One region of the Paenibacillus sp. YIM B09110 genome, then DNA from elsewhere that is predicted to be linked to it. Evidence: a T-box and tRNA genes for the amino acid it is inferred to sense, from the RefSeq annotation. Region 1 holds a T-box; the other holds one or more tRNA genes.
The links. A T-box is a leader RNA that pairs with one kind of tRNA and senses whether it is charged. The one in region 1 lies ahead of V8F51_RS04205 (glutamine--tRNA ligase/YqeY domain fusion protein), so its partner is inferred to be a tRNA-Gln.
Positions count from the first base shown of each region.

Region 2: it encodes a tRNA-Gln, which carries the amino acid that the T-box ahead of V8F51_RS04205 (glutamine--tRNA ligase/YqeY domain fusion protein) is inferred to sense. The anticodon was not compared.

Region 1 is NZ_JBANSP010000002.1:412,369-432,857, reverse strand. Features, by position in the region: gene V8F51_RS04285 (nucleoside recognition domain-containing protein) at 1-137, shown strand, start outside; gene coaD (pantetheine-phosphate adenylyltransferase) at 144-653, opposite strand; gene rsmD (16S rRNA (guanine(966)-N(2))-methyltransferase RsmD) at 640-1,236, opposite strand; gene V8F51_RS04270 (hypothetical protein) at 1,366-1,491, opposite strand; gene V8F51_RS04265 (YjfB family protein) at 1,682-1,858, shown strand; gene V8F51_RS04260 (asparagine synthase) at 2,376-2,534, shown strand; gene V8F51_RS04255 (hypothetical protein) at 2,565-3,218, opposite strand; gene V8F51_RS04250 (YolD-like family protein) at 3,303-3,548, opposite strand; gene V8F51_RS31525 (aspartyl-phosphate phosphatase Spo0E family protein) at 4,079-4,273, shown strand; gene V8F51_RS04245 (beta-galactosidase) at 4,433-6,427, opposite strand; gene V8F51_RS04240 (carbohydrate ABC transporter permease) at 6,446-7,273, opposite strand; gene V8F51_RS04235 (carbohydrate ABC transporter permease) at 7,270-8,154, opposite strand; gene V8F51_RS04230 (ABC transporter substrate-binding protein) at 8,240-9,532, opposite strand; gene V8F51_RS04225 (response regulator transcription factor) at 9,635-10,705, opposite strand; gene V8F51_RS04220 (sensor histidine kinase) at 10,698-12,482, opposite strand; gene V8F51_RS04215 (glycoside hydrolase family 30 protein) at 12,598-13,938, opposite strand; gene V8F51_RS04210 (hypothetical protein) at 14,213-14,371, shown strand; gene V8F51_RS04205 (glutamine--tRNA ligase/YqeY domain fusion protein) at 14,448-16,148, opposite strand; T-box leader at 16,246-16,503, opposite strand; gene V8F51_RS04200 (glucosaminidase domain-containing protein) at 16,562-17,332, opposite strand; gene V8F51_RS04195 (TatD family hydrolase) at 17,537-18,364, opposite strand; gene V8F51_RS04190 (ABC transporter ATP-binding protein) at 18,348-19,184, opposite strand; gene V8F51_RS04185 (ABC transporter permease) at 19,187-19,969, opposite strand; gene V8F51_RS04180 (thiamine-binding protein) at 19,959-20,261, opposite strand; gene V8F51_RS04175 (ABC transporter substrate-binding protein) at 20,290-20,489, opposite strand, start outside.
Region 2 is NZ_JBANSP010000018.1:234-5,163, forward strand. Features, by position in the region: tRNA gene V8F51_RS22300 (tRNA-Ser) at 1-77, shown strand, start outside; tRNA gene V8F51_RS22305 (tRNA-Glu) at 83-157, shown strand; tRNA gene V8F51_RS22310 (tRNA-Val) at 243-318, shown strand; tRNA gene V8F51_RS22315 (tRNA-Met) at 336-412, shown strand; tRNA gene V8F51_RS22320 (tRNA-Asp) at 448-524, shown strand; tRNA gene V8F51_RS22325 (tRNA-Phe) at 537-612, shown strand; tRNA gene V8F51_RS22330 (tRNA-Thr) at 647-722, shown strand; tRNA gene V8F51_RS22335 (tRNA-Tyr) at 726-809, shown strand; tRNA gene V8F51_RS22340 (tRNA-Trp) at 820-893, shown strand; tRNA gene V8F51_RS22345 (tRNA-His) at 912-987, shown strand; tRNA gene V8F51_RS22350 (tRNA-Gln) at 1,019-1,093, shown strand; tRNA gene V8F51_RS22355 (tRNA-Gly) at 1,101-1,175, shown strand; tRNA gene V8F51_RS22360 (tRNA-Cys) at 1,186-1,259, shown strand; tRNA gene V8F51_RS22365 (tRNA-Arg) at 1,278-1,354, shown strand; tRNA gene V8F51_RS22370 (tRNA-Leu) at 1,372-1,453, shown strand; gene V8F51_RS22375 (sensor histidine kinase) at 1,610-3,361, shown strand; gene V8F51_RS22380 (helix-turn-helix domain-containing protein) at 3,354-4,930, shown strand, end outside.

The DNA.
Region 1 (20,489 bases):
GTACGTCAGTTATGACCGTAAGTGACATGCCTCTGTTATGGTCCTATTCCATCACAGCGAGCTTGCTCCTGCTCGCAGTCTTCACGCTATTGCACCTTGCCTCGCCTCGCTGGCGTGCTCGGCGTATAAGACGCTAATACCGCTTATTTGCGGGCGTTATACTTCTTCCTTAATTCACGTTCAACCGCAGGAGGCACTAGCTCCTTCACTTCGCCGTCGAATTGCGCGATTTCTTTCACAATGCTGGAGCTCAAGTACGAATACTTCGGATTCGTCATCATGAATACCGTATCGATCTCGCCATCAAGCAAATGATTCGTGGAAGCAAGCTGCAGCTCGTACTCGAAGTCCGTTACCGACCGGATGCCGCGAATAATGACATTCGCCTGTCTTGACTTCATATATCGAACGAGAAGATCGCGGAAGCTGTCAATCTCAACGTTAGGCAGATCCTGTGTAACCTCCGCTAGCAGCTGTTTTCGCTCATCTACTGTAAACAGCGGGTTTTTGCTCGTATTGTTCAGTACCGCTACAATTAAGCGATCATAAAGCTTGGCGGATCTTCGGATTATGTCTAGATGCCCGTACGTAACCGGATCGAAGCTGCCTGGGTATACCGCCACTCTCTCGTTGCCTGTGTTAATCGTTAACATCGGTCTCACTCCTGTCGTCATGGCTGACCTGGCTGTAGTATTTGTATATGGACACGGCAGTATCTCCGTATTTGGCGTATTTGATTTGGTCAAAATGTTCCATCGCTTCCGGGTACCGTACCGACGAATCATGCTCAACGACAATAACCGCCGCCTCTTCAAGCATGCCTTTCGCTGCCAGCTCTCCCATAAGCTCGTCCATCGTCGTTAGCTTGTATGGCGGATCAAGAAAAACAAGATCGAACTTCAGCTCCCGCTTGGCGAGCGCTTTCAACGCGCGCTCCGCGTCGTTGCGGTATATTTCCGCTGCGCTGCCCATGCCGGCTGTCTGTATGTTCTGACGGATAATATCGATGCTGATTTTTTCCCGGTCAATGAAGATGACACGTTCCGCGCCTCTGCTCCACGCCTCGATCCCAAGTCCTCCCGTACCGGCGAACAGGTCAAGCGCTGCTCCTCCGTCGAAATAAGGACCGATCATGCTGAATATCGCTTCCTTCACCTTGTCGGTCGTCGGCCTCGTATTCACGCCGGGCACCGCTTTCAGCGTGCGGCCTCTAGCCTCGCCCGCAATGACTCTCACTTGCAATTGCCCCCTTCTGTCTCATTCCCGCCTATCGTACCATACATTCCCTTTGTAGATAAAGCTGTTGAATGTCAGGCTAATGAGCGATTTTGGGACTATCTACAAGCTTCGCTCAACTTTTTTGTCCTAATTAGGTATATTCCCCCACAAAGCGGACAAGATAATGTCATCGGCGTCGCAAGATGCCGTAGACAACCGCGGAGAAGACTTACGTTTCCCCATAAGCTCTTCGTCCGGTTTCTCCTCTCCCATGAAAAGGGCATCCTGAAAGGGATGCCCGATTTTTTTGTGCAATTCTTTTTATACGGTCAACCTGCACTTCTTCCGCCCGCATTTAAGACGCTTCATTGTAATCCTTTACTTTCAATCCCAAACGAAGTTAAGAATTGCACCTGCAACTTCCGATAAATAATGTGAAGTATCATAATGAAGGAGGCAGCAAATGGACATCGCGGCGTTATCCGTATCCCTAGCCCAGAGCAATCTATCTCAAGCTGTTGGAATCAGCGTTCTTAAAATGGCTACTGAGCAATCTACCGATCAAGTTCAGCAGTTGGTGAAAATGATGGAACTTAGCGTGCAACCAAACTTAGGCGGAAATCTAGACATAAGCGTATAGGATTTTCGTACTATCCATTATTAATTATCCGATTTCAACTAGAACATTGAGAAAGGATTTGATGATGTGAATTATTCTGCAGGCGGTGTTATGCTGCGTTGCCCCTGTTGTCAAAATGACGCCTTTAACAAAGATTATCGTCAACTCAATTCAAGAGGCGCTACATTTTTCGGCGTCGATTGGGCAAATAAAAATGCAACCATTCTTGTATGCCAACGATGTACTTATATTTCATGGTTTATGAATGAGCCTAAAGCCGTTAGTAGCTGAAAGATCAGCAGACTCTCCAACGAAAAAAGAGCGCTCTCGAAAGAGGGCGCCTTTTTCATTTCTGCAATAACTTTGTTCGAAAACAGCTCTTTTATGGGCAAGAGGGAAAAGTTCATGCCAATATCCAATATAGCTAGTAAAGGCGAGATAAGATGCAGAAAGTTACTGCAACTAGCCAAGTATGCTAACCCCGCTCCCGTAGCAAACTAACACTGCTTGCCAAACAAACCATAGGGAGTGTTGGATGATGCGTGAAGGATTGATACCTGCCGTTCTTGGAACCGTGGTTACAGCTTCTGGCGCTACACTGCTGAAGAGCAAGTATAAGCTTATAGGTACGGGTGTTCTCGGCTTCGGTCTTGCCCATGTCATTCTTGGGGCGATCGATTTAGTCGAGCATCGTTAAGTTTGGCAAAGCATACAAAAGGAGAGCGGCTTAATCGCCCCTCTCCTCCTTTTTCACAAGCCTCAGCTTCTTGTCTTCCAGCTTGAACATATAGGTATAGCCTTGCTGCTCATCCTCTGTCGACTCCAGCACAAGCTGCCCCGCTTCTATATAGGGCTCACTCTCGGGAGCTAGGCTAAACTGATCTAATAACTGCCCTTCTACCTCGAAGCTTGCTTGATACGCATCTTCTTCACTCACTACATATACATAAACTGCATCCGCGCGGCATTTGTTCTGGATAGGTTGAAAATAATACAATTCCACGCCTTCGGACACCAATCTGCCCAATGTGCGAGGTTCGTCGGATCCGCCTTCCGAGACGATCTGCGTCTCAACTAAGTTGCCGACACTTGCCTCTGTTCCGTCCGTTCGCTTGAACACGACATCATAGTCGCCGGATGATATGTAATCCGTCTCTTCTCCTAGACATGACGGTGCTCCCAGTGATTCCGTTACTCCGCCGTCTTCCGTCAACGGCAACACATGCAGCTCTCCATATTCCCCTTGTCCGACAGCCCGAGGAGCATCGGCGAACTCGGCACTATCGGCAATCACGGGTTTTTCTTCTGTATTCGATTGAACTTGCCCGCACGCACTCAACATGGCTGCAACCAAGAACATCAATACGAGCTGCTTCATCATTGGCATTTCCTCCATCAAAAGTCGGTTAACCAATAAACGGGAATTTTGCCCACAATGTTTCAGCCCAAGCCACCAATTAGCAGCTTAATACGGGTTCTCCACCTGCATAATATCCATAAAAGGGATTTTCATCAGTTCGCCTTCGTACTCGACATGTACGAGCTTCGTCCTAGGGTCCATCTTCACGATAATGCCGCGAGGCTGCTCGTTCCAATTCCAGACGGTGAACAGAAGCTCAATTTCTTCCCGCTGCGCTTCGACCAAGCGCTCTCCAAGCTCCTCCATTTGGAACTCGTCCCGCGTCGGCCGTTTCGGTCCTTTTGATGCCATTCCATTGCCCTCCCTCTATTCAATAACCCGCTTATAATCAGTCGTTCAGAAACATTAACGTTATCATGAATGGCCTCCGGTTGCCACAACGATTTTGAGAAAACCTCTATCGAGGCTATTCGAAGATGAGCGACCGCGTTCAGAGGAAGGTTTTATCGCCAATAAGAATTTGTTCTTCCGCAATGCTCGGAAACTTATAAATTCTTATGTGGTAACAAAAATGACACAATTTCATGACATCACCCTGGACTTGCCTCCAATAATTATGAGAATAGTTCAACACATCGACAATTATTTTTAAGGAAGCGTTAAGATTAGATCCGTATACTAGTCCTATCAACCCCACAGTTGATGACGAGCTAGGACAGACCCACAGCGATGTGGGTCCTCTACACTTTTACGTCCAATTTTTTCGTACTCCTGTCCCTTTTTGGCATAACCCAATTGTAAAAGAAGGGAATTTACAGTAAAATGATGTATGCTTTAGCTTAACAGTTACATCTTGGACCTTACGTAGGAGGACACTTTAAATGCATAACTGTGTTTGTCAACAACAGATTGAGGCGTTGAGAACAGAGATGGTTCGTGTGTTTGGAGTATCCAATAGCTTTTCGGACAGAGTTGTTATACAGATAAGTCAGGAGCTCGACAAAAAGCTGATGGAGTACACGAATTGCAGCTCCAGGATTCAAAAAACAGATAATCGCGATACATTATGTTACTAAAGCCTATTTACTTTCCTTTACTTCCCCGGCCCCTCGGCCGGGTTTTATTTTGCCCTTTCATCGTCCACATCCAGCTATCCTTATCGGCGAACAGAAATAAGCATCTTCCTAAGCGGCTTTCCGCTGACCGAAGATGCTTTTCTTAATTCCGAGCTTTGACTATGCTTTGATGATGGCAACGCCCCATGCTGAGATTCTAACGGTATCGCCGGCTATGACGACGTTACCCGACAGCAGCTCTACTCCGTCTGCATACGAATAACGAATGGACGTCTCGTCGCCTGAATAGTTGAAGTAATAGCGAATTTGCTTTTCGGCTTCATTGATGCCCGAACGGATAATGACGGGGAAAGACAGCTCCTGTGCAGCCTCCCAAACTCCCGCCTCCTTTACGGCTCCTGACAGCACCTCGCGAATAATCGCAGCGCTAGGCAAACATCCGATATAGGTCGCAGTGCCTGAGCCGTATCGATTGCGCGTTATAGCCGCATATTCTCCCCACTGCTTATGGTCATACCAAGCAAGCACCTCCGCCGATCCCGGTGTCAGAAGCTCCATCCACGACTCGACGGATGTCGATTCGCCTTCGGGTACCATCGGACCGCGCAATCCCACCTGAACCGGTGCGATGAACATATTGTAAGTGACGCCGCAGGCCTCCTGAATGATGCCTGGCTGCTGCGTCTGGCGTACTTTGACGGTTTCATCGGCAAAGCCGCTTTTGAATGTAAAGACGACATGACCTCCTCCTTGGACATAGTCGTTCAGCCGCCTCAAGCAATCATCCGGTGCCGCATACAAGGCAGGCACAATTATCAGCTTGTAACGGTCAAGCTCCACGCTGGAAGGCGAAATAAAATCACATTCCACATTGAGCTTGTACAGCTCGTCATAGAGCGCGCGCACCACATCGTTGTAGAGCTTGCCGTCAGGCAGCTTAAACCATTCCATTGCCGTTAGCGCTTCATTGCTGACCAGTATCGCCACTTTGTTCATTTTGCGCAAATTCACAAGCTCAGCGCTTAGCCGCTGGAAGTCGGCACCTACCGACTTCGCCTCATTGTATACCGGATTAGGACCAAGATCATGGCTGAGCAAGCCCTTCCAGTACGTCTCGATAGAATTGTGAATGGAATGCCAGTGCCAATAAGCAACCATATTCGCTCCCGATGCCAAATGGCTGAACGCCAGCTGGCGAAGTTGACCTGGATAAGGCGTCCAGTTAGGGAATGCTTGCGCTTGCGTCTCCAGTACTAGATAGTTGTCGCGCTTGAGTGAACGTGCCATATCCCCGCCGAAGGCAATTTCAATTCCCGTCAACTCATCCTGCGATGGATGATAAATATCCACGCCTGCGATATCGAACGGAGCCGCAGCTGCAAAATGGTCCACCGACGGCTGTATGCCATACGAATGGCCACGCCATTCAAAATCGAAATTTTGCGTAACGAATTGTAGCGGCTGCTTGTATTCATTCACTATCGATACCTGCCAAGCCAGAAACTCGTTAACGAGCAAACGCTGGAACTTGGCGAATTCTGCGCCCAGACTGCCGTTAATCGTGCCAACCATAGAAGGAAAGTCCTCCCAGCTGTTAATTCGATTGCTCCAATAGTCTAGTCCGAAGCGTTTGTTGATGACATCGAGATCGCCGTAAGTATCACGCATGTATTTCACGAACCGAAGCTGGACATTCGGTCCTGCCGTATCGTAATGCTTTGTTTCATTGTCCGTCTGATAACCGATTACAGCGGGATGGGCGGCAACGCGTGAAATGAGCTTGCGAATAATACGTTCCGCAAAAAACAAATAGGTTGGATTCGTGATGTCCATAATTTGGCGGGCGCCATATTTGCCTGGTCCGCGCGGCGTTTCGGCCAGCACCTCGGGATGCTCCTTAACCATCCAGGTTGGCACCGCGTAGGTCGGCGTGCCCACGATTACATGAATGCCAGCTTCATGCATCGCATCGAGCACGCGGTCAACCGAGCGGAAATCGAATACCCCGTTTTGAGGTTCATGAGTGCTCCAGGTGGACTCCGCGATGCGAACGACGTTAATGCCCGCCTCCTTCATCATCCGAATATCCTCAGCGAGCCTTTCATAAGGCATATATTCATCATAGTAAGCCACGCCGTACAATATTTGCTTCAATTCGATTCGCTCCTTCGATTAGCCTTTGACCGCGCCCTCTGCAATACCATGCATAATAAAGCGCTGGAAAAACGCATAGATGATAATGACTGGAATAGCCGTCAGCACGAGGGCGGACAAAATCAGCGACCAATCTTTGTTGTATTCGCCGAACAGCGTATTCGTGGATAAAATAAGCGTAAAGTCCGCCGAGTCCGTCAGCATCAGCAGCGGCAGCAGGAAGTCATTCCAGATCCAGAGAAAATCGAGAATGGCGATTGTAACCGTAATCGGCACAAGCAGCGGGAAAATAATTTTGAAAAACGTCTGGTATTCGTTGCAGCCGTCAATTTGCGCTGCTTCCTCCAGCTCGCGGGGTATCGACTTCACGAACCCATGGTACAGGAAGATCGCCATATTTACGCCAAGTCCGATATAAACAACCGCTAGACCGTAGGTGCTGCCTTGCACGTTCAACGCTTTGGCAATTCTGGTGAGCGGAATCATAATCGAATGGAACGGCACAAGCATGGACGCGATGAACAGAAAGAATATAAATTGGCTAAGCTTCCCGCTCGTTCGCGACAGCTTGTAGCCGGCAAGCGATGCGCATAACACGATGCCGCCAATGCCCAATACCGATATCACGACTGAATTTAATGTGCTTCCAAGCAGATTCAACTTATCAAAAGCTTGCACATAGTTATCGAAGCTCATGCTGGTCGGCAGTGAAATAAACGAACGGAACATATCTCCCTGCGTCTTGAATGAGTTGATAACGGCCAAATAAATAGGGAAGAAGGAGATAGCTGCGCCGATTGTGAGCAGAATGCCGATGAACAGCGATGTCGATTTTTTCTGTCTCATGCCTCCACCTCCCGTTTTTTCATAACCTGAATTTGAATGAACGTGAAAATCAGAATGATAATAAACAAAATAACGGATTTGGCGCTTGCATAACCGTAACGGAAATTGTTTGAGAACGCCTCCTCGTAAATATTCATCGTAATAACCTGCGTGCTGCGGCCCGGGCCGCCGCCAGTGAGACCGTATACCGCCTCGAACACTTTGAACGCGCCATTAAGCGTCAGGAAGAAGCAAATCGTAACGGCATGCGTAATCATCGGCAAAGTAACGTTGCGGAACGTCTGGAACGGCGTTGCGCCGTCAATGACGGCAGCTTCCTTCAAGCTTTGCGGTACGCCCTGCAAACCTGCCAAATAAATAATCATCATATAGCCTACGCCGTTCCACAAGGATACGATAAGTATGGAGAAGAAGGATACGTCCGGATTGCCGATCCAGGCTTGGCCGAAGAAGGCAATGCCCGTTTTCTCTGCCAATTGCGGCAGCACCTGCGCGAACACAAACGTCCACATAAACGCGCTGATGATCATGCTGATCATATTCGGCATAAAGAAGATGGTACGGAAGAAACCTTTGCTGCGCGTCCGCGTCTCGATGAGAACGGCGAGTCCAAGAGCGAACACATTTTGCAGAACGACCATAAACACTACATATTTAAGCGTGAAGAGCAGCGAGTTTATAAAATCGGGGTCTTCTTTAAGCGCTTCCACGAAATTTCCAAGTCCAATAAAATCGTAGTCCGTATTCAGCCCGTTCCAGTCGGTAAAGCTGTAGAACATCCCGCCAATTGTCGGGATTAATAGAAAAGCGGCATATAAAACAAATGCTGGCGCAATAAATGATAGAAATGTTGCATATTTTCGAAAGCCTTTCGCGAGCATCGGTTACGCCCCCTCCCTATGATAATCTGACAGCGTACCCGGCGGGCAGGGAGCTTTCACTCCCCGCCATGCCCGGATAACTGTTTTATTTATTTACTTTATTGAATGATTTCCAAGCTTTATCAAGCGCCGTAATGACATCGTCTTGAGAAATTTGTCCGGCATAATACGATTGCAGTCCTTTGCCTACCTCATCCTTGACCGCTTGCGGAATGGAAGGATCTTGATACGATTTGCCCTCTTTTACATAAACGGTAGCATCATTCACCCATGGATAGCTGTCATACGTATGAACCGTCGCAATCGGATTAAACTTCAATGCTTGGAAGAAATCATTTGAAGCTTGGTCATCCAGTACATAATTAATGAAATCCAGAGCCACCTCTTTGTTTTTGCTCGATTTGGAAACCGCTAAAGAAGTAGAAGCGCTCAAGTTAATCATCGTCGCTTTTTCGTTATCGTTTATTGGCAGCGGAGCTACGCCAAATTCAATATCAGGGTTGGATTTGAGAATCGTTTCCGCATACCAAGGGCCTTGCAGCCACATGGCTGCTTTGCCTTCCGCGAATGCCGCCGCTCCATCGTCCGCGCCGACCTCTGTCGCGCGCTCCGTTCCATTGCTGTTGATCAGGTCGAATACGTCAAACATGGCCGACTTGATTTCCGCGAAGGAGCCTTCGTCCTTGTTCATGCGTTCGATGAAATCCGGGTTTTCGGTATTGATTATGGCTCCGGCCGCTAGAGGAAGAATCAATTGCGGTACCCATGACTCTTTGTAAGACAATTCAAAAGGCGTAATATTGTTTTCCTTCAGCTTCTCTACAACCGCTTTCATTTCTGTCAATGTAGCCGGAGGCGTCAGTCCAAGATCGTTGAAAATCTTTTTGTTGTACAGATAGCCCCAGGACAACGTTTCTAGCGGAACAGCTACGACCTTGCCGTCTGTTGTCGTTACCGCAGGCTTGATGCTGTCAAGCAGCTTCCCTACGAAAGGCTGATCGGACAGATCCTCCAGATAGCCTGCTTTATAGTAAGTCGGAATCTCGTTGATCGCATGCAGCGCAAAAATATCCGGGGCATCGTTGGATGCAAGACGCGTCTTCAAAATTTGTGCCGCATTGTCGGCTGTAGGCATTTCAAGCTGTACGGATACATCGATGTTTTTGTCAGCTTTCTCTTTGGCAACAAAATCTGCGATAAATTTGTCGTAGTGCTCCTTAAGCCGCGGCTGTGCGATAAACAGCTTGAGCTTGACGGTTTTCGCCTCGCCGCCGGACGCTCCTCCAGACTCGCTATTACTGTTCGCGTTATTTCCGCAGCCTGCCAAAAGCGTTACCGAGAGCGCTGTAACCAACAAGCTCTTAACCATTTTTTTCATCTGTTGCGACCTCCCAATTGTCTAGTTTTGTTTACATGTTCAGTGTAACCGAATAATGAAAGCGTTTAATTGGACGGATTTATGCTTTTGAGTTGGACATTTTTAAACCTCTTTGTTTTTGCGCATTTCGCCCGGAGCGATACCGAAGCGCTTTTTGAATACCCGATAGAAATAAGTCACGTCCTCATAACCTGCCATTTCGGCGATTGCTTTAATCGGTATACTCTCGTCGAGCAGCCATTCCTTCGCCTTCTCCATCCGTAAATTCAGCAAATAGTCGGTAATATTCTGGCTAAATTCCTGCTTGAACATTTTGCTTAAGTATTCCTTGCTTACATAGAAGCTTCTTGCGAGCTGCTCAAGCGTAATCGGCTCCGCATAATGAGTGTCCATAAACTTGCGTACTTCCTCTAAATTAAGCTTGTTCTTGAATTTTCGCATTTTGATCAATTGATCAAGCATATGACCGTAACACACGCGCAAAAAAGCCGTAGTTCCGCCAGGCGACGCGAACGTGCTGGATTCATAAGAAAACTTTAGGCTGTCCGCGCTCTGAGAATTGACGTCCATCAGCTCCTTAAGCAGCAGCAGCAGCTCTTGCGCAACCTGCTCCAACATAGAGGACTTCATAACCGCTTTCGCATCCAGCTCTGCCCGCAGATGATTTAGCACCGTCTCGACACCTTCATGGTTGAGCTCGTTGTAGTAGCTGCGCAGCCGATTCTTGAAAGGGGATAGCAGATACGATATGTCAATATCCAGTCCCCGAACATTCAAGCTCGGCTGCGCCTCTTCTACCTGCTCCTTGCATTTAAGTAGCGCTGCATGGAGCTCCGCCGGATCCACCGGCTTCAGCAAATAATCGACAGCTCGAAAACGTACCGCATGCTTCGCATATTGAAAATCATCGTAACCGCTGACTACTACCGTAGTGATGTTCGGAAACTGCTTGTCCAGCAACTCAAGCAATTTCACGCCGTCAATACCTGGCATGCGCATATCCGTAATAACCACCTGCGGTTTAAGCTCCCCGACTAGCTTCAACGCCTCCATCCCGTCCTCCGCTTCTCCAACGATCTCCATGTTAAGCAAGTCCCAATTGCCAAACGTTCTCACGATATCCCGCGTCCAGCCTTCATCGTCTACGAGCAGAACTTTGATGCGTTTACTCAACTCCGACTCCCCCCGCCTCGCCAAGTGGAATGATTACCGTTACCGTCGTACCTAGCCCCGGCTCGCTATTGATCCTAATAAGGCCATCCTTGCCAAAATGCAACCTGATTCGCGATGCGACATTCTGAATGCCAATCCGGCTTCCGCTAGTCCATGCTTGTCCGCTATGACCGTTCAGTCTGCTCCTGACAAGCGCCAACCGATCGGCATTCATGCCGACGCCGTTATCCTTGATGCGAATATGTATCGCATTCTCTTCCTTGCAAACGTCGACATCTAATTGCCAGTCTCCCGATTTCGTATCCAGCCCATGGAAAAAAGCATTTTCGACAATAGGCTGCAACGTGAGCTTAGGAATCGGGCTCGCTAGCGCCGACTCATCCTGCCGCACATTGTACCCGAGCCGCGCGCCGAAGCGCTGCTGCTGAATTTTCATATAATTGTCGAGATGATCCATTTCGGTCTTTAACGTTGCCAGACGGTCCGGGTCGCGGATCACATACCTGAACATCTCGCTAAGCGAACGAATAATGGCATAACATTCCGCAGGTTGCTTGGTGAATAGCATGCTGCCGATCATTTGCAGCGTATTTTGCAGGAAATGCGGATTAATCTGGGCTTGCAGCGCCTTAAGCTCCGCCGTTTTCTTCTCCAGCGTGATGCTATATTCGTTCTTAATATGCTCCTTAATTCTCAGCGACATGTTGTTCAGCTTCGTCTCGAGCAATCCGATTTCATCCACCCGATTGCTGACGGTAATCTCCGTCTCCCGTATAAGCCCCAGCCCTTGCATCGATCTTGCCAGCTTCACGATCGGGGTAGCCATGCGCCATGCGAGAAATACGGCTATAATGATCGCAGCGAGGGCGGAAATGGTTCCTACGATGAAACCAAACCGCATGGTCGCAAGCGCGCTTGCGTTAATCGCGCTTCTCGGAACGATGTTGACGAGGCGCAGGCCGACGGGGTCGATCGTATTGTAGAACACGTATTCATCATCCGTACTGAAATAGCCTTGCCCCTCGTCCGCTTGCCGAATGCGTTCCAACGTGGATTCCGGCAATTTTTGCCCGCCTGGCAAGTAAAGCTCCTCGCCGTCTCCGCTAACAATAAGCACCTGCTGCTGATCGCCTCTTCCGAGCAAATCAAGCGTCTGATCGAACATCGACCAGCGAATCCGCAACGAAATATAGCCAAGCCGGTCCTGATTCTCGAAGCGGTTAATGCTTCTGATCAATTGGAATTGATCGGGCTGCGCCTCGTCCGTCCGCACCATAAAATCCTGGTTGTTAGCCGCCATAGTCTGGAACGGTTCCGGCTCGACAGACACCGATTCGATATCGTTTTGCGAGGCGTTAATAAAAAACATCTTGTTCGGCTCGGCCAGATACATCTCCAAACCGATGACCTTATTGCCGGCGGAGTAAAACAAATTGTTCAGCGTCTCGATCAGGTTCTTCTGTATGGTGAATTGCTTTGACGGGCTGCCCTCCTCCGCATTCGCCAAATAATCGTTAAGATGGGGACTGATGAGGGCGCTATAGATCAAATTGTTTAATTGTGTGAACTGGTCTCCGACGTATACGCCTGTCCATTTCATATTGGACTGGTTGGTCGTTATCACTTCGGTCTCCATCGATTGACGGCTGTTGTCGGCTGCAAGTCCCGTTATTGCGGCAATCGGTACGATCGCCAATAAAATCATCGCAAGTATCAGCTTGTTCCTGATGCTGCGTTTGAATGGATCAACCAGCTTGTTCCCTATTTTTTTCAACATTTGACATCGCCCCCGTTTTGCAACCATTATAGCCTTGAATCCGGCCCGCTCAAAAGGTTAACTCAAAAAGCACGAACGCCCGCAGTTGATGAGGGCGTTCGTGTAATAAAGCCGGTTAGCCGGGCCAAACGATCGTATGGAATGATTCAGGTTCCAGTCGAAAGCTATATCCTTCAGAACCGTTCGAAAGTCGCAGCTCCTTTTCCTCCGAATAAGGATTAGCCAGTACAATAATCTTCGTTCCGTCCGGCTTCAGGAAGGCTGTTGCATGCCCCGACCACGGACCTTGCAGTCCGATTCGGATATCGCCCGGGGATACGAAATGCGCATAATGCTTCATCACGTAGTATTCCGGATTTCGGACATATTGCCCTGTCGCGGGATCAACGGTAACCATCGCATTTTGCTCCCAGCCCCAAGTGCTTCTGCCCTTCGGCTCCAGCACCATATTCCAGTATATATACGCATGAACGCCGTTAAACAAATAATGCTGGTACAGATTGAAAATGTATTTGGCATAAAACCAGGTGTTCTCGCCGTCGCCGCATTCGTTCTCGGTCTGCATATAACGCAGCTCCGGGTAGCTTTGTACGGTCCGCTGAATTCCGTACTTGCCCGCCCATTGATAGCCGACGCCTTTGATATATTTATACGCCTCCGGGTCTCCAAGCACCGTGCCCGCATAGCCTTCAAAGTCAGTCGCCTTTTTTTTCAACCACTCGTCCCATGCCTCGGGCGCATTGATCGTGCCTAGCCAGATTTCCGTATCCAGCTCATGCCGCTCAAAGGCAGGACCCAAATAGTCGCGGATAAATTCCCGCAATTGCTGTCCGGTCCATACGCAGGACGGGAACTTCTGATCGGCCACCACTTCATTCTGCACATGCACCTGATGAATCGTGATTCCTTCCTCGGCATAGGCTTGCACAAATTTGACAAAATACAGGGCGTATGCCTCCAATATGTCCTTCTCCCAGCGCAGCGTGCCATAATTGTACGCCTTCGGGAATTTCATCCATGTCGGCGGACTCCAAGGAGAAGCGAACAATACGAGCTCAGGATTTAACTTCAGCGCTTCTTTAATATATGGAATCAAGTGCTCTCGATCTCGTTCTATAGAAAAAAAGTCCATCGCTACATCGCCGTCGGTTTCGTTATGGCTGTACCAGTCGAGCGCATAATCGCTGGCTCCAATTGGCAATCTGCATACGCTAAGCTTATGCTCGCCCTCAGGATGGAACAGATCGTACATCACCTGATTGCGTTCCTCTGCCGGCAAGCCGCCAAGCGCCACATGGCCGAGCTCATTAAAGCACCCGCCAAATCCTTCGAAAGTCTGGTACTTCCGGTCCGTTATCGTTAAGTTGGCTGATTCAATTGTTGTTGCGCCTGCCGCCTGCTCCTGCCAACGGCGCTGCTCTGTGCTTGCCATCCAGCGAAGCTTATGTTCTTTCATGACCTTAGTCCTCCCTAGTAACCGGTTAAGCATCACCTTAGTTAAATGCATTGGGGCTCAATTGGTTACGGTTACATTATAACCTTCCAAGGAGGAATTAAGATTGGACAGCGTTAGCTATTTCAATTGGATAAATTTAAACCACGAACGAATCGGTCCGATGTGACCGGTTTCCCGCAGCCAACCTGCTGCTCTATCCTGCTATATCCGTGAATATACTTCTTTGTAGCTTGCGGTATACAACTGAACATAGGCACACGAAAGGAGCAATGGCATGGAAACGTTCGGACGAGGTTGTCTGTATATTATTTTAGGCGTTATCGTCGTTATGGCGCTTGCCTTCATCGTCGGAGGGACGATTACGATCCCTTGGTTTATTTTGCTGCCGCTTATTGCGCTGGCGTTCTGGGCAGCCTCTAAAAAAGGTAAATAACATCCGCACGTACGCACCAGAAGGCCACGTAGGCTGCTGATCATAGATCAGCAGCCTTTGCACCTAGCCACCTTACTCATTCATGCTTTTTGTTCCAACTGTCCTTAAGCGGCACAATTCGGTTGAACACAAGCCCGTCGTCGGTTGTGTGTTTCCTATCCGCGCAGAAATAGCCATGGCGGAAAAATTGCAGCTTTCGCTCCAGAAGATCTTCTCCATACTCCACATAAGGTTCGATCAGAGCATCCTTGACGACGACGAGCGATTCCGGATTAACGAGCTCCGTCCAATCCCCGTTAGCCGGCGTATCCTTCTCCGCAGCTTCCAGCAGCAATTTATCGTACAGATGAACGTCTGCCTTGACGGCATGCTCTGCCGATACCCAGTGAATCGTCCCCTTCACCTTACGACCGTTAAAGCCCGTACCGCTCTTCGTCACAGGATCATACGAGCAGCGAAGCTCCGTTACTTCTCCCGTGTCAGAGTCCTTAATGACTTCCTCGCAACGGATAAAATAAGCGCCCTTCAATCGAACCTCGGCATTCGGAGTTAATCGATGAAAGCCTTTCGGCGGATTTTCCTCGAAGTCGTCTTTTTCGATATAGATCGTTTTGCCAAAAGGAACTTCCCGTTTGCCCAGCTCCTCGTTCTCGCTGTTATTCTCGATCATCAATAGCTCGGTTTCATCGTCTGGATAATTCGTTATGACGACTTTGAGCGGATTCAGCACCGCCATGATGCTTACCATCGACGCTTTCAGCTCTTGCCTGAGACAATGATCGAGTAAGGAAATATGCACCGTGCTTTGCGTACGGATGCTGCCGATCTCCTTGATGAAGCTGCGTATGCTCTCGGGCGTGAATCCTCTCCTTCTTAAGCCGCGGAGCGTCGGCAATCTTGGATCGTCCCAGCCGTCTACATAATCGCCCTCGACCAACTGCCTCAGGAAACGCTTGCTCGTCACGACGCCCGTCAGACTTAGGCGGCCGAACTCCCTTTGCCGCGGCGGACTCTCTACCCCGAGCTCCCTAAGCGCCCATTCGTACAGAGGCCGATGGTCCTTGAATTCATTAGAGCAGAGCGAATACGTAATGCCTTCGATAGCGTCTTGAATCGGATGCGCGAAGTCGTACATCGGATAGATGCACCATTCGCCCCCTGTTCGATAATGCTCCGCATGAATGATGCGGTATATAACGGGGTCGCGCAGGTTCATATTAGGCGAGCCCATATCGATTTTGGCACGCAGCACTTTGGAGGAGGCCGGAAAGCCGCCTTCTTTCATTTTCGCAAAAAGCGCCAGGTTCTCTAGGGTAGACCGCTCCCTATAAGGGCTGTTCTTGCCCGGCTGCGTCAAGGTGCCCCGATACTCCGACACTTCCTCCGGCGTCAGATCGCATACGTATGCACGCCCTCGCTCGATTAGATGAACTGCAGCACGGTAGATTTCCTCGGAGTAATCTGACCCGTAGTAGATATGCTCACCCGGATCATAGCCAAGCCACTTGATATCCTCAATGATTGCATTAACGTAAGCAATGTCCTCCTTAAGCGGATTCGTATCGTCAAAGCGTAAATGAAACTTGCCGTTGAATTCTCTTGCTATCGCGTCATTCGTCTGAATCGCATAGGCGCTGCCGATATGAAGATAACCGTTCGGCTCGGGCGGAAACCTCGTGCGCATCTCCCTCGTGAACGGATACTGCTCCAGTTCCTCCGTTATCAGCCTAACTAAAAAGTTGTTGCTTGAATGCTCTTTCTCATTATCCAGTTCCATTGTCGGCTCCTCCTTAATGAAAATAACTGTAATAGCCAAGTTGCCGCATATGCGCCCTAGTAAACGCAAAAAAGAACCTCACCTCCAAGACGTTGGTCTTGGGGACGAAGTTCTCGCGGTGCCACCCCAGGTTCATTAACATGTCGCCATATTAACCTCTTCAAGTACGGCATTGCATGCATTGCTTATACTCTAGCTCTGTAACGGGAGCTCCCGTCATGCCATCCTCGCCCAGGGCGATTCCGACATGCCGCTCAGAGGCTTGGTTCAGGGAAACGCCGTTCGCCCCCTCTCAGCTGCCAAGGGCTCTCTGTGCAACAACCTATTCCCTTACTCTTCTCATCATCGCGTTTCAATGTTGCCTATAGAATACCAAATGAGCAGCCTCGATGTAAACCGGCTGATCCTCTTCGTTAGTCGATCGAAGCCACTCGCGCCATAGCGTCCCAGCTGGCCGTAAGTCCAAGCCGATCTGCCAGATCGCGCAGCTTGACGTAGCCCTTTGCATTAGACAGTATAGACTCGATTGCAGCCCCGTTCACCGTAACCTGCTTCCCGTTCCAGTCAATGACCGCTCCAAGCCGCTCGCCGACCAGCCTTGCAGGCACCCATGTAGCGCCATGAACCAAGTAACCTTCCGACACCGCTCGCCCTCCATGCACAACCGCCACGATTTCAGCGTCTTTGAACTTCTCCGGCTTAACGGGCGGTTTACCCTTTAGATCATATTTCATGAGCGAGTACTGCTTAATGATTGCCATTAGCTTGAGCGGATAATTCGGATCGGTCGCATATCCGCAAGCGAGCAGCATTTGGGCTTGGCGCTCAGGCGTTTCCGCCTTCCTAACGCGGTCGTAACGCGGCGTTGCCAGCAGCAGATCAAGATCCTTATAGAAGTGATATAGGCTGGGGTAAGCGCGGAACGCCGCCTTCGTATTAACATTGCGGCCATCGACATATTCCCACGTCCCCTTCACGACTGCTTCGCCGTGCCAGTAAGCATTCGTCTGCCCATTGCCAACCTTGATGCCGCCAAGATTGTTCCACGCGTGAATAACGCCTCCAGTTTCGAGCAAATTTTGAGCTAGCCGTACGGAAGGAAACATCGTCGAGCCTTCCCCCCTTACCCGAATGACGGTTGGAGCCAGTGCCGCAAAAAACTGTTCTCTAGTCAAAGCTGCCATCATAGAACTCTCCCTTCTCTCATCCCTATTGCTATCTTTGTATGCAGAAAAGTAGGACGGCGCAATGGACAAAGCGGTATGAATCGGTAAGGCGCATTAAAGGCGATAAGCAGCAATTAAATTAACGCTTCTGGTGTCCTCGACGAAACCAAAAAAAGCTGGCGTCGCATCATGCGCAAATGCCAGCTTGTTGTCGTATTCCTGCTATATTCCGTACAACCGTTTCGTGTTTTGCAATAAAGTTGTGCGCACATGCTCCAGCGGCTGCTGCTTAATAGCCGCAATATGAGCCGCCACGTCCTGCGACATGGCAGGCTCGGTCATTCGCCCCTCATAAGGACCTTCGAACGGCCATGGCCCGTCCGTCTCGGCCATCAGCAAATCGACCGGATATTGCACTGCCAGCTCTCTAATTTCCGCTTCGTAAGCGATATCCGGCGTCACCGACACGAAGTAGCCTGCGGTGATCATTCGCCGCACGGTCGCTTCGCTTCCCTTGAACCAATGGAAGTGCGCGCTCCGTACGCCGCTCCGCTCAAGTATGTCGCAAGCCTTGTCCGCGTCCTCATAGACGGCGTGCAGCACAATCGGCCGCTCCAGTTCCGCGGCAAGCGCCGCGAACCGTTCGAGCAGCGCGAGGTAAGGCAATTCGTCGAACGACTGCCCCACAGCCTCCGCTTCCGTTCGCGTATAATACGGCAAGCCGACTTCGCCGATTGCGAAGCTCTCGCCTTCCGCATGACGCGCTCTAATCCAAGCGAACAGCTCATCCAGCTCACTTGCAGACGGTATCGGCTGCTCCGGATGGAAGCCATAGGCGGGATGAACGCGATTCGGCGGGTGCGCTAGCGCCAACTCTCGATTGACAATCGAGGATGGCAAGTGCATCGACACGGCTACGACAGCAGCCGCACCCGCATCAAACGCCCGCTCCAGGAGCGATTCCCGTTCCGCTTCTTCATAATGATCGACATGGATATGAGCGTCGATCCACGTCCCTGCCGCAGTTTCCCCGTTAACGACGCTTGGCATATTCCGCTTCCTCCTTCTCTCCCGCTCCGGCCTGAAGCAGCTCATAGATCCGCTGCTTCAAGTCAATGAACGCAGGCTCCGTCCACATCACTTCGCTGCGCGGCCTTGCCAGCGGCACGTCGAATTGCTCGAGCACGACTGCAGGCGAGGACGACAGCACGATAACCCGATCGGATAAGAACAACGCCTCATCAATGCTGTGCGTGACAAGCAGCACCGACCTGCGGTTCTCCTCCCAGATCGACAGCAGCCACTTCTGCATCTGCAGCCGCGTCAGCGCATCGAGCGAACCGAACGGCTCATCGAGCAGCATGAGCCGCTGCGGCGACAACAGCGCCCGCAAGAAGGATACGCGCTGCTGCATGCCCCCCGAGAGAACATGCGGATAGCTCTTCGCATATTCCCCAAGCCCGATGCGGCGCAGCCACTCCTCCGTGCTGCGCTTCGCTTCCTTGCGCTCCATGCCGGCGATCGTCAGCGACAGCTCAATATTGCCGGCTACCGTCTGCCACGGCAGCAGCGACGATTGCTGGGGCATATACGAGATATGCCCCGTCTGTCCCGTCGCCTGCCGGCCATCAATCCATATCTCGCCGCTAGTCGGACGCTCCAAGCCGCCTATGACCTGGAACAGCGTCGACTTGCCGCTTCCTGACGGACCGACGATGGAGACGAATTCCCCTTCGCCGACCGTCAGCGACAGCCCTCCGAGCACTTCCTTCACGGTTGTTCCTTTGCCGAAGCTTTTGCTGACCGATTTAACCTCCAGCGCTTTGGCATCAGCTGTCTTCCATTGCTCTTGATCTGTTATATCGCTCATTGCTAGTTCCCCTCCTTCTTGGCAGGACGCCAGCGTAAGAGCAGCTTCTCGGCAAGCGTCATCAAGCCGAACAGCGACAGGCTGAGCGCCACGATGATGAATACCGACGCGAATACCCGCTCCGGCATGAACCCTTTGGCCGACAGCTGCATGAAATATCCCAGTCCCTTATTCGTGCCGAGCCACTCTGCGACAATCGCGCTAAGTACGCTATAGGATGCCGCAAGCTTAAGTCCCGAGAACAAATGAATGACGGCATGGGGCAGCTCCAGCTTCCAGAACAGCTGCCACTTGCCTGTGCCGATCATTTGCAAATAATTGCGCAATTGCGGATCTGTATTCGTGAGGCCGCTTAGCATGGCTACCGAGATTGGGAAGAAGCATACCATCATAACGAGCAGCACCTTCGGCAGCAGCGTGTAGCCAAGCCACATCGTAAGCAGCGGTCCGATCACGACGATCGGGACGTTCTGCGAAACGACGAGGAGCGGGTAGACAGCGGTACGCAAACCCGGAATTAGATGCAGCAAAGCGGCGAGCAAGAAGCCCGCCGCCGATCCGCCTGCAAATCCGAGCAGCGTAAGCCGCAGCGTCGCACCGGTATGTTCCGCTAACCGCGGCCATACGTTCGCCGAGGCCGCCTCCTGTACGATCGATAACGGGCTGGGAAGCAGCCATTGATCGACCTGCCCCCACATCGTCACCGCCTGCCAGCAAGCCAGCAGCGCAGCGATAACGATTACCGGAGGCCATACCTTTGCCCATGCGCCCGACTTATTGCCCATCGGGGTATTTCTCCAGCAATCTGCCCATAGAAGCGCCGTTTGCCGGATTATAATAGATTTTCACTTGCGAAATAACGGACGGGCAGCCCATCTCTGCCATCGCTTCGCTCATCTGCTGCACAACGGCTAGGAGCGAGCTCAACTCGCCTTCCATTGTCGTCTCCAGCGGAGCTACCCTGTAGGGCACGCCCGCTGCCTTAATGATGTCAATCGCCCGATCCACGTACGGAATGACGCTTTCTCCGCCCGGCGTCGTCGGCAATATTTGAATGCTTACCAGTGCATTAGCCATTCGTTTCCCCTGCTTTCGTCTGTATGAATTATTTCTTAGGCAAAAAGTCGTTCGTAAACGCTTTGTCAGCCTCAAGCTCCTTCTCCAGCAGCTTGTGGTCGAACATCCAATTCGCATAATTTTCCCATACGCTCAGCTTCTGCTCGCCCCATTGCGCGGCATCGTCCTGGTATTTCGGGCTGAGCCACTTTTGGCTCGCGCGAACGAGCTCGGCATTCAGATCCGGCT
Region 2 (4,930 bases), on a different contig from region 1:
GTGGTCGAAGGAGCACGATTGGAAATCGTGTAGGCTCTAACCGGGTCTCGAGGGTTCGAATCCCTTCCTCTCTGCCATATAAGGCCCGTTGGTCAAGTGGTTAAGACACCTCCCTTTCACGGAGGTAACAGGGGTTCGAGTCCCCTACGGGTCACCAACTTCTTTACAAAAAGATTTAAAAAAAAGTGCTTGACTTAAGACTTGAGCCTATGGTAAGATATAAAAGTCGCTCAAGACGATATGGAGGATTAGCTCAGCTGGGAGAGCATCTGCCTTACAAGCAGAGGGTCGGCGGTTCGATCCCGTCATCCTCCACCATTATAGCTTTTTAACGACGCGGGGTGGAGCAGCCCGGTAGCTCGTCGGGCTCATAACCCGAAGGCCGCAGGTTCAAATCCTGCCCCCGCAACCAATGTTTACCTTCGGAATGATCCGAGAATATGATGTGGAGCTGTGGTGTAGAGGCCTAACATGCCTGCCTGTCACGCAGGAGACCGCGGGTTCGAATCCCGTCAGCTCCGCCATTACAAACATCAGGCTCGGTAGCTCAGTCGGTAGAGCAGAGGACTGAAAATCCTCGTGTCGGCGGTTCGATTCCGTCCCGAGCCACCATGATGTACTAGCAATACCTGAAACAATTGGATATGCCGTTGTAGCTCAATTGGTAGAGCAACTGACTTGTAATCAGTAGGTTGGGGGTTCAAGTCCTCTCGACGGCACCACATGGAGGATTAGCGAAGTGGCCAAACGCGGGAGACTGTAAATCTCTTCCTCACGGTTCGGTGGTTCGAATCCATCATCCTCCACCAAGTTTACCTTAGGGGCATAGTTTAAAGGTAGAACAAAGGTCTCCAAAACCTTTGGTGTGGGTTCAATTCCTGCTGCCCCTGCCAATTGAATACCTTAACATGGCGGTCGTGGCGAAGTGGTTAACGCATCGGTTTGTGGATCCGACACTCGGGGGTTCAATTCCCCTCGATCGCCCCATTAATTTCAAAAATTAGGTTTTACACTTTGTTGGGGATTAGCCAAGCGGTAAGGCAACGGACTTTGACTCCGTCATTCTCAGGTTCGATCCCTGAATCCCCAGCCATTGTTTCGCGGAAGTGGCTCAGCGGTAGAGCATCGCCTTGCCAAGGCGAGGGTCGCGGGTTCGATTCCCGTCTTCCGCTCCAATCTTTATTTGGCGCCATAGCCAAGTGGTAAGGCAGAGCTCTGCAAAAGCTCTACCCCCAGTTCGAGTCTGGGTGGCGCCTCCACAATAGTTTCAAAAATGTGCGGCCTTAGCTCAGCTGGATAGAGCGTTTGACTACGAATCAAAAGGTCAGGAGTTCGAATCTCTTAGGCCGCGCCATCTTTACAAATGAATATGCCGGCGTGGCGGAATGGCAGACGCGCGCGACTCAAAATCGTGAGGGAAACCGTGGAGGTTCGAGTCCTCTCGCCGGCACCACTAACGAAACTACAAGCACTTAAGATCAATTGATCTTAAGTGCTTTTTTTATGTGTAAATTATGTATGGAGATTTTTTTGGATAATAGATATTAAGAAAACGCTTTAAATGATAGTATATTAGGTATTCCCAGTTCGGACAGGAGTGAGGATTCACGTGAAGTTCGGCAAATCGATTAAATCTCGTCTTATCATCGGGTTTATGGCGGTTATGCTTCCTGTAGTTACATTTATGCTTATTAATAACAGCTACTCGAGAGAAATCGTTAGAGAGAAGGTATCCGAAACGTATCGTAATACACTCGATATCTTCGTAGGCCAAACCGATAACAACTTATCTCAAATAAATGATTATTTATACAAAATGTCAGTGCTCGATTCGGATATAGGGCTGCTCATGTCTTTTCCTAGAGACAGCGACGGATATACGTTAACCAAGATTAGAATCGATTCAAAGCTCAATCGCGATGTTGGAGTATACAGCTTAATAGACGCGGTTTTCCTGTATCATCAGGACGATATTATTTTTGGAACAGACAGCGAGTACAATGATACTAGAAAAATAATTAAAACACATATGGACAATATCACAGTAAATAATGATATGGCGCTTAACGATCAGCATAGATGGGAGGTAAGAGAGGACGAACGATTAGAAGGGAAGTTTTTTCTAATCAATTTTATTAAAGTATCCGAGGGGCTGTATGTTGGAGCGATTATTAAAGTAAAAGATATTAACGATATGCTGACCATTCAGTGGAGTGACGGTGATATTGGCTTTAACGACATCTACTTTCATGAAGAGAATCATCTCACTCAATCGTTGACTGGCAGCCTCGCGCCTCTTGATCTGAAGGAGGAAATGACGGAGAAGCCGTATGAGTCGTTGACGGATCATAAAACCGGAGAGACGTATCTCGTCATGAATCGAATGAGCGATATGCTCGATATTGCGTATCGTGTCGTTATTCCGGAGGAAACGCTGCTTCGCAACCTTTTATTTTTCCGAAATATGACGTTATTTGCATCGATCGGATTTGTTGCAATCTTACTTATTTATTTATTTTTTATGCAGAATATGCTCTTCAAGCCGCTGCATGAGCTCATTCTAGGGATGAAGAAAATTTCACTTGGCATGCTTGATGTAAGACTGAAAAAAAACAAGACGATGGAGTTTGAGTTTCTAGGAAATACATTCAACATAATGGCTGAACAGATCAAAACGTTAAAAATTGACGTGTATGAGGAGCAGCTTCGTGTAAAACAGGGTGAATTAAAACAACTGCAAGCTCAAATCAGCCCCCATTTCTATATGAACAGCTTAAATATTATTTATAATCTTGCAGCATTGAACGATACAGAGTCTGTGAAAAATATGTCGCTTCACCTTGCGGACTATTTCCGGTTTATTATGAAAGCAAATCGGGATACGATCACGCTTAAGGAGGAGTTATCGCATATCGAAAATTATATAACGATTCAGAAAATGAGGTTTCCCGATAAGCTTCAATGTACGTTCGAGGGAGTGGATACGATACTTAATTATCCGATTGCAGCATTGACCGTACAGCCTTTTGTGGAAAACTCGATTATTCATGGCTTCAAAAATCGCAGGCAGCTGTTCCAAATTAAAGTTGCGGCTGAGGTAACAAAGGATAGTGGATTCACTCTGACGATTAGCGATAACGGGGGCGGCTTTAGCGATGAGGTTCTGACCAAGCTGACTCGCAGAGAGCCGTTGGAGCAGGTTGAAACAACCGGACTAGGCGTAACGAATGTTATTCATAGGCTGGAGCTGTTGTATGGAGAAAGAGCGTCGATTACATTCAGCAATCAGTCGGAAGGAACCGGTGCTGTCGTCATCATAAAATTTCCACGGTTAATGGAAGGGGAAAAATCAGTTGTATAATTTGTTGATCGTTGATGATGAGGAAATAGCAATAAGAGGGATTGAGAAGGGGATTGATTGGTCTGAGCTTCCCATTGCCAATATATACACGGCTTACGATGGGGAAGAGGCAAGAGCGATTCTTACCGAGCATACGATTCATATCGTCATATCCGATATCGATATGCCCAATCAAAGCGGTATCGAGCTATTAGAATGGGTAAATGAGCATTCTCCAGCAAGCATAACGATTTTTCTAACCGGACATGCTGATTTCAAATATGCGCAGCAGGCTGTTCAGTTGGATTGTTTTGAGTACTTATTGAAGCCAATTGATCACGGTGTACTCAAAACCTGCGTCAATGGAGCGATTGATAAGGTAAAAGAGTTAGAGCAGCTCACCAAAATTAAAAGCACGTACAGTCTCTTTTATGAGCAATGGAATAAACAGAGGCCTATTTTGATCGAACGATTTTGGCAGGATGTATTGCATTATCGTCACTCAGGAGCGCCTGAGCACCTCGATTCGGCGTTGCAAAACTATGCGCTGCCTCTACAGGCGGATAGTAGGATTAGAGTTGTGCTTATAAGCATAGAGCAGTGGAGAGAGGAATGGTCAGCTAGAGACGAGGAGATCATGACCTACGGCATTAGAAATGTTGCCGAGGAGTTAGTGCTCGCGACCCCCTCAGGCCATATTGTCCAGGATGGAAACGGCATCATGTATGCTATTTTGTATAAGGGACAGGACGGTCAGGAGGAGACCTCTTCTGCAATAGAAGAGAGATGCAGGTTATTCATTAACCAATGCAAGCTTGTTCTGCATTGCCATCTATCTTGTTATATAGGTGAAGTCGGAACTGTACAACAAATACGGTCAGCAGTTCGTACGCTGCTGGAGCTCGAGCGAAGCAATGTAAGCGATACTTGCGCTATTATTATGGAGCGAGAGACCAAACCAAAGCTTGAAGGGAATAATCTTCAATTGGTTCATTTCGACGATTGGGCATTGCTGCTTGATTCTGGAAAGCAGCAGCAGCTGTCGAAGCGTATCGATGAGTGCTTTGATCAGATGCTGGAGAGCAAAGTTGACTATACGTATATGGCCTCCTTCTATTTCGGCTTTATGAATATGCTGTTTCAATGGTTCAACAAAAAAGGTGTTCTGATGACGGATGTATTCACGAATCGTGAGTGGGAGGTTGGCGAGAATGTGCTTAAATCGCTGACCAGAATGCGAACGTGGGCACAGCAGCTTAGCGTGCAGCTGACCGATTATGCGAATCAGAACGGCAAGGATGTTTCACAGGCTGTAGAGAAAGTTCAACGTTATATGGAGGCGAATCTAGGCGAAGACTTTAGTCGAGAGCGAGCAGCGGAGAACGTTTATCTGAATCCTGCTTATTTATCGCGATTATTTCGGAGAGAAACGGGTTATTCCCTTACGGATTACCTAGTAAAGCTTAGAATTACGAAAGCGCGGATGGAGCTTGAGAAAACAAATAATCGCGTAAGCGATGTCGCGGTTGCCGTTGGCTACGCAAACTTCTCTCATTTCTCCAAGCTGTTCAAAAAAATGACGGGCTTAAC